Linked DNA regions of Roseobacter denitrificans OCh 114. Each later gene encodes a partner of the first gene's protein in a complex. Links are inferred from orthologs where the notes say so. Each region holds a gene or a part of one and is shown on either strand. Other genes may lie near its edges.

Region 1 (3,096 bases):
ACCCTCTTCGAGAACAAGCACAACGTTCAAAAGGGATTTGGGGTAGGTCAATTGACTCAGGCGCGCGATCAACTGGCCTGCGATCTCTTTCTCCTTGAGCAGGGGGACCAGAACGGAAACGCGCGGCATGCGAAATGGTTTGCCGGATGCGCGCGCACCCTGTACCGCGCGCGCGCCGCTCAGGTGAATGAACAAGGCGGCCGCTTTCAGGGTGCTGGTCATCAGCAGCGTGATGACGGCCCACAAGGCCAGCGCAGTGACAGACCACGCGGGCGCAAAAACGAGCGCAGACACAAGGCTGCAGAAGGCCATGGCGGCCCAGAGCAGACGGCGATGCCCGCGGTCTGCCCAACTGCGGCAGCTTTCCTGCGCCGGGACACGCACCGCCGCCCCCTGTGCCAGCTCATTGCCATAAAGGCGGCTCTGATGGGCTTGAATCTGCGCGTCATCAACAATCACGGGAAAAAGCTGACGGCTCTGAGGGCCACAGGCATCCAGCAATTGCGTAAAGCCCGCCGGGCTGCTGGTGGCTACATAGAGCGCGCGCGCATCTTCACGCCAGGGCACCACGCCAAAGCGCAGACAGAGCGAAGCAGGCAAGCGGTTCGCCATCTCCATTTCAGGAGGGTCCAGTTCCAGATCGGCACCCTCTGCCCGTGCCTGTGCGGCCAGCGCGCTCAACACATCCTTTTTGTTGATCAACCCTTCGGAGATCATGATGTCGCCCAAGGGCGCATCGATGCGACGTTGCAAGTTCAACGCATGGGTCAGATCATTTGATGCGATCTTGCCCTGATCTAGCAGCACCCGGCCAATGGGCGGGTGTGTTACCGGGGGCGCGTTGGACTTGTTGTCAGACAAACGCAGGTGAACGTCATTCATCGTCGATTGCCTTGCATCGTTGGTGGACGATGCAATCTTGCAGATCGCGGTTAATGAACTGTTAAACCTGCATTATTCAACTTAAGAGAGTGCCTTTGATGCGACCTATGCGGCTCGCTCCGCCATCGCTTTGGCGAAACGTTCGAACAGGTAATAGCTGTCCTGCGGACCCGGGCTTGCCTCGGGGTGGTGTTGCACGGACCAAACGGGCCGCCCATCCACGCGAATCCCACAATTGGACCCGTCAAACAGCGATGTATGCGTCTCGATGACCCTATCAGGCAGGGTTTGCGCATCCACCGCAAAACCGTGATTCATCGAGGTGATTTCCACCTTCCCGGTATCGTGATCCTTGACCGGATGGTTGGCCCCGTGATGTCCGTGGTTCATCTTGATGGTTTGCGCACCAAGTGCGAGGGCAAGCATCTGATGGCCAAGGCAAATTCCAAAGACCGGAAGGTCCGTGTTGTCCAGAACACCGCGAATCATGGGCACGGCATATGCGCCGGTCGCCGCCGGATCCCCCGGCCCGTTGGACAGAAAAACACCATCCGGGTTATGCGCGAGCACATCCTCATAAGTTGCGGTTGCCGGCAGCACGGTCACATCGCAGCCAGCACTTGCAAGGCAGCGCAGGATGTTGCGCTTGGCGCCGTAATCAACCGCGACAACCTTGTGCTTGGGGTCGGTCTGCGGGCTGTAGCCTTCGGGCCAGGCCCACCGCATTTCATTCCAGTGGTAGGATTGCGCGCAGGTCACTTCCTTTGCAAGGTCGAGACCTTCCAGCCCGCTGAAGCCGCGCGCTGCTGCCACCAGCGCTTCAACATCGAAATTGCCGTCCGGATCATGTGTCAGAGCCACATGCGGTGCGCCGGATTGACGGATCGCGCGCGTCAGACGCCGCGTGTCGACACCGCCTATGGCAATGCGTCCTCGGGCCGTCAACCAGTCATCAATATGCTGAATGGCCCGCCAGTTCGACGGCTCCGTCGGCATCCATTTCACAACCATCCCCGCCGCGAAAGGATCAGCCGTTTCATCATCCTGCGGGTTCACGCCCACGTTGCCGATGTGCGGAAAGGTGAATGTGACGATCTGCCCGGCATAGGACGGGTCTGTCATGATTTCCTGATAGCCGGTCATGGCCGTGTTGAAGCAGAGCTCAGCCACGGTCTGGCCCGTTGCGCCAAATCCCATCCCGTAAAACAGAGTGCCATCCGCAAGCGCCAGACAGGCGGTAGGACGGTCGGTTGCAGGGACAGTCATGGGATGTCCTTTCCGGAAAGGGGAGCCAGCAAAATCTGGCGATACCTAGACGGGCAGGCAGATCGGGTCAAGCGGATTGGCACCTGCTGGCCGCACGTTTGATGCGAACGACATGACGCAGCGACGGGTGTTGCGGCGCCGCCGGGCTTTGGGTAATGTCTGCGACTTACCGCGCCTTTCCTGCAACCGGATTACTGGCGCAGGACAGTCAAAAAGGAATGTGAGCGATGGACTTGCGCACGAAGGTTTCGACCGCGTTGAAACAGGCGATGAAAGACAAGGCAGCGGATCGTCTGTCGACGCTGCGCCTTATCAACGCGGCAATCAAGGACAAGGATATTGCCGCGCGCGCTGTCGGCAATGACGAGGGCGTGGGCGATGCAGAAGTTCTCGCGATCCTTGGGAAAATGTCAAAACAGCGTCTCGAAAGCGCGCGCGCCTACGAAGAGGGCGGGCGCCTTGACCTCGCAGAGCGGGAACGTCAGGAAGTCACGGTTATCGAGGAATTCTTGCCGCAACAGCTGTCCGACGAAGAGGCTGCCGCGGCTGTGGATGCGGCGATTGCCGAGATAGGAGCCGAAAGTATCCGTGACATGGGCAAGGTCATGGGCGCGCTCAAGGCCAAGTACACTGGCCAGATGGATTTCGGGAAGATTGGCCCGACTGTCAAAGAGCGTTTGAGCTGATCAGCTTTTTATCCGAGATGGTCGAACCCCCACGATCTGCTTTGCGCGGCGCAGCAGCTTTTTACAGGGTAACGGCTTGATCTGTGCGTGTACAGGTTTCGGGCTGGACTCTGGATCCCACCGCCCCAGACGCAGCCGCAACAGTGTGTATTCGTCGTAGGAATACATAAACACCCCCTCGCTTTTTCACCTTGGTCGCACAAGCCTGCTGACAGCACGCTGTCAGCAGCGGATGATAAGGTGTCAGCAACGAAGAGAAGGG
Region 2 (4,182 bases), 1.5 Mb from region 1 along the record:
AAAACGACAAAACCGTCCTGTCGGAAAACCTCCACCGCGCCGGTTTGAACGACAAAATCATCCAGCGTACTGAGGTTCACCGGGCATCCGACCAGATCGGCGGTATGGTCAAGATAATCAATCGTTTCTGCGGATTCTCCCAGCCGGCGGCACGGATCACCCTGTGCCGGATACCCTGTGCCAAAAAAGGGCAGGGAGGTTTCGGTCGGTTCTGTCGGCTGTATCAAGGGGGCGCAAGCGGTGCTGAGGGCAGTGGCTGTCAGGCAAAGATAAATGCGCATTCAAAACCTCGATATTGGTGATGGGCTGTAGGCGTTCAGATCAGCATTTAACGCATGACGGCGCAAGCCTTTTAAAGCGTCATGCGAAAACACTGCATCACGTGGCACTGCCTGAAATCAAGGATTTCAACGCGTTACATCAACGGTGCATGTCAGCCTTGCAGTGCTTTGACCCCCACATCGCCATCAGCTTGTGCACGGATGGCGAGCGCTGCTGCATAGCTGCCTGCCGCGGTCGTGAAATACGGGATCTTGTCATAAAGCGCGATGGAACGGATCGATTTGCTATCGTCCACGGCCTGCGCCCCTTCGGTGGAGTTCATGACCAGATGGATCGCCTCATCCTTCATCATATCGGTGATGTCGGGGCGGCCTTCGTAGACCTTGTTGACGACGCCGCAGGCCATGTCATGCGCATTTAGCCATTTCGCGGTCCCGCGGGTGGCGACCAGTGTGAAACCTTGTTCCAGCAAAAGACGCGCGGCATCCAGCATCTCGTCGGTCTTGTCCGCATCCTTGATCGAAATGAAGGCACATCCCTTTGTGGGCAGCGGGTTGCCAGCGCCCATCTGCGCCTTGAGGAAAGCGCGCGGGAAATCACGGTCCCAGCCCATCACCTCACCGGTGGAGCGCATTTCCGGGCCCAGAATGGTATCCACACCGGGGAAGCGCGCAAAGGGCAAGACCGCCTCCTTGACGGAGAACCAGGGCATGTTCGGATCGGCCAGCGTCATCGGGTCCCCCAAGGGCAAGACGTCCTCGTAGGCGGCATCTGCATCATAGGCAGGGCGCAGTGGGAAGTTGCGCAGCGGCTCGCCGGCCATGATGCGCGCAGCGATCGAGGCGATGGCCGAATCCGTGGCCTTGGCGACAAAGGGCACTGTGCGCGAGGCGCGCGGATTGACCTCGATCAGGTAGACTTCGTCATCCTTGACTGCGAATTGGATGTTCATCAGACCAACCACGTTGAGCGCCTTGGCCAGAGCATGTGTCTGTTCGGTGACTTCCTCGATGATTTCAGGTTTCAGCGAATAGGGGGGCAGCGAGCAGGCACTGTCGCCCGAATGCACGCCCGCCTCTTCGATGTGCTGCATCACCCCTGCTACGTGCACATCCGTCCCGTCACTCAGCGCATCCACGTCAAGCTCGACCGCGCCGGTCAGGTAGCTGTCTAGCAGCACGGGGCTGTCACCGGACACAACGACCGCCTGCGAGATATAGCGCTCAAGGCTTGCCTGATCGCGCACGATCTCCATCGCGCGACCGCCCAGAACATAGGACGGGCGGATCACCAGTGGAAAGCCGATGTCCTGCGCGATTTCGAGGGCTTCGGCATCAGAATGGGCAATGCCGTTTTTCGGCTGTTTGAGACCAAGGCTCTGCACAAGCTGCTGGAACCGTTCACGATCTTCGGCCAGATCAATGGCGTCCGGGGTCGTGCCGAGGATCGGAATGCCCGCCTCTTCCAGCGCATTGGCAAGCTTGAGCGGAGTTTGACCGCCAAACTGCACGATCACACCGTGCAGCGTGCCGTTTTCCTGCTCAACCCGCATGATTTCCATTACATGCTCGAAAGTCAGCGGTTCGAAATACAGCCGGTCCGAGGTGTCATAATCCGTCGAGACCGTTTCGGGGTTGCAGTTGATCATGATCGTCTCATACCCCGCTTCCGTCAGGGCGTAGCAGGCGTGACAACAGCAATAATCAAACTCGATCCCTTGTCCGATGCGGTTCGGACCACCGCCGAGGATCACGACCTTCTTGCGGTCCGTCGGGCGGGCTTCGCATTCGGCCTCGCCAAAGACGGGCGCCTCATAGGTCGAATACATATAGGGTGTTTGCGCCTCGAATTCCGCCGCACAGGTGTCAATCCGCTTGAAGACCGCGGCAACGCCCTGATCCAAGCGGATCTTTCTGACGTCTGCCTCGCTATGATTGGTCAGTTGTGCAAGACGTGCGTCGCTAAAGCCAAGCATCTTGAGGCTGCGCAGTGCCTTTTCACCCGTGGGCAGGCCGTTTTCGCGCAGGTCTTTTTCCGTATCGATGATTTCGCGAATACGCGCGAGGAACCACGGATCAAACATGGTGACGCCATATATGTCCTCATCCGTCAGCCCGTGGCGCATGGCCTGTGCGATGGTGCGCAGGCGCTGCGGCGTCTGCTGGCTGATCGCCTTGACGATGGCGGCCCTGTTTGCGTCTTCCACCTCCCAATGCCCGACCCCGACACCTGGAATGTCGATCTCGTTGAACCCTGTGAGCCCTTCCTCCATGGACGCCAGCGCCTTTTGCATGCTTTCGTGGATGGTGCGCCCGATGGACATCGCCTCCCCCACGCTTTTCATTGCGGTGGTCAGATTGGGCGTGCTGCCGGGGAATTTCTCAAAGGCGAATTTCGGAATCTTGGTGACCACATAGTCAATCGAAGGTTCAAAGCTCGCAGGCGTGACCTTGGTGATGTCGTTGTCCAGTTCATCCAGCGTGTAGCCGACGGCCAGCTTGGCCGCGATCTTGGCAATCGGGAAACCCGTCGCCTTGGACGCCAGCGCGGAGGAGCGCGACACGCGCGGGTTCATCTCGATCACCACCATACGGCCATCGACCGGGTTGACCGCCCATTGCACGTTCGATCCGCCCGTTTCGACGCCGATCTCGCGCAGCACGGCAATCGAGTGATTGCGCATGATCTGGTATTCCTTGTCGGTGAGCGTCAGGGCAGGGGCCACGGTGATGCTGTCGCCGGTGTGCACGCCCATTGGGTCCACATTTTCGATGGAGCAGACGATGATCGCATTGTCGGCGGTGTCGCGCACCACCTCCATCTCGAACTCTTTCCAGCCCAGCAGGGATTCATCCACCAGGATCTGTCCGACGGGGGAGGCATCCATGCCGGACCGGCAGATCGCTTCGTAATCGTCGCGATTATAGGCCACGCCGCCACCGGTGCCGCCCATTGTAAATGCCGGGCGGATGATCGCGGGCAAGCCCACCTCTTCCAACGTGTCGAGCGCCAGACGCACCCCTTCGGCCAGGTCCTTCTTGCCGTTGGCATCCTTGGGGGCGGTGACAATCGCCGCCTTGGGGTTTTCGATACCCAAACGGTCCATCGCCTCGCGGAAGAGCTTGCGGTCTTCGGCCATCTCGATGGCTTCGCGTTTCGCGCCGATCATCTCGACGTTGAACTTGTCGAGCACGCCCATCTCTTCGAGCGCCAGCGATGTGTTCAACCCCGTCTGCCCGCCCATGGTAGGCAGCAGCGCGTCGGGGCGCTCTTTTTCGATGATCTTTGCGACCATTTCGGGGGTGATCGGCTCGATATAGGTCGCATCCGCCAATTCGGGGTCGGTCATGATCGTGGCGGGGTTGGAATTGACGAGGATGACGCGGTAGCCTTCCTCCTTGAGGGCCTTGCAGGCCTGTGCGCCTGAGTAGTCGAATTCACACGCCTGACCGATGACGATGGGGCCGGCACCGATTATCATGATGGAGTTGATGTCGGTTCTTTTCGGCATGATCAGGCCCCCAATTTTCAAAACGCCATATGCGTCCAAATTGTCCTGCGTTATAGGCAAGCCGGGCTGACGTGCAAGGGGAAAGGGGGATTGTACCTCAGCTTGCGAAAAAGCTACGCACTGCCGTTTCGAATTCGCGGGGTTTGTCGGCGTGCAGCCAGTGGCCTGCGCCGCGCAGTTTCGCAAATTGCGCCCGCGTAAACAGCGATTTTATGGTTTGTCGATGCTGCGGTTGAACGTAGTCGGACTCTGCACCGCTCAAGAACAGCGTGGGGCCGTCAAAGCGCGTGTCGAACTGCGGAAAGGACATGATTTTATCCATTTCAGCTTCCAGCGTTGCAAGATTCAACCGCCAGCGTTTTTCGCCCAGATCAAGCGACTGCGTGAAA

What was found.
Region 2: the proteins of carA (region 1) and carB are in contact, whole or in part, in a solved structure (PDB 1KEE), measured with the Escherichia coli proteins. The link is inferred for Roseobacter denitrificans OCh 114 from one-to-one orthologs.

What each region holds. Positions count from the first base shown.
Region 1 is NC_008209.1:1,874,676-1,877,771, forward strand. Bases 69-2,845 are described here. They hold carA (glutamine-hydrolyzing carbamoyl-phosphate synthase small subunit), read right to left. Parts: upstream 2,149-2,845; coding sequence 988-2,148; downstream 69-987. Other genes in these bases: RD1_RS09075 (glycosyltransferase), read right to left, coding at 69-882; RD1_RS09085 (GatB/YqeY domain-containing protein), read left to right, coding at 2,376-2,834. Outside these bases: more of RD1_RS09075, read right to left, coding at 1-68. UniProt on the Escherichia coli protein: Small subunit of the glutamine-dependent carbamoyl phosphate synthetase (CPSase).
Region 2 is NC_008209.1:3,356,468-3,360,649, reverse strand. Bases 234-4,096 are described here. They hold carB (carbamoyl-phosphate synthase large subunit), read right to left. Parts: upstream 3,794-4,096; coding sequence 434-3,793; downstream 234-433. Other genes in these bases: RD1_RS16050 (alpha/beta fold hydrolase), read right to left, coding at 3,891-4,096; RD1_RS16060 (hypothetical protein), read right to left, coding at 234-281. Outside these bases: more of RD1_RS16060, read right to left, coding at 1-233; more of RD1_RS16050, read right to left, coding at 4,097-4,182. UniProt on the Escherichia coli protein: Large subunit of the glutamine-dependent carbamoyl phosphate synthetase (CPSase).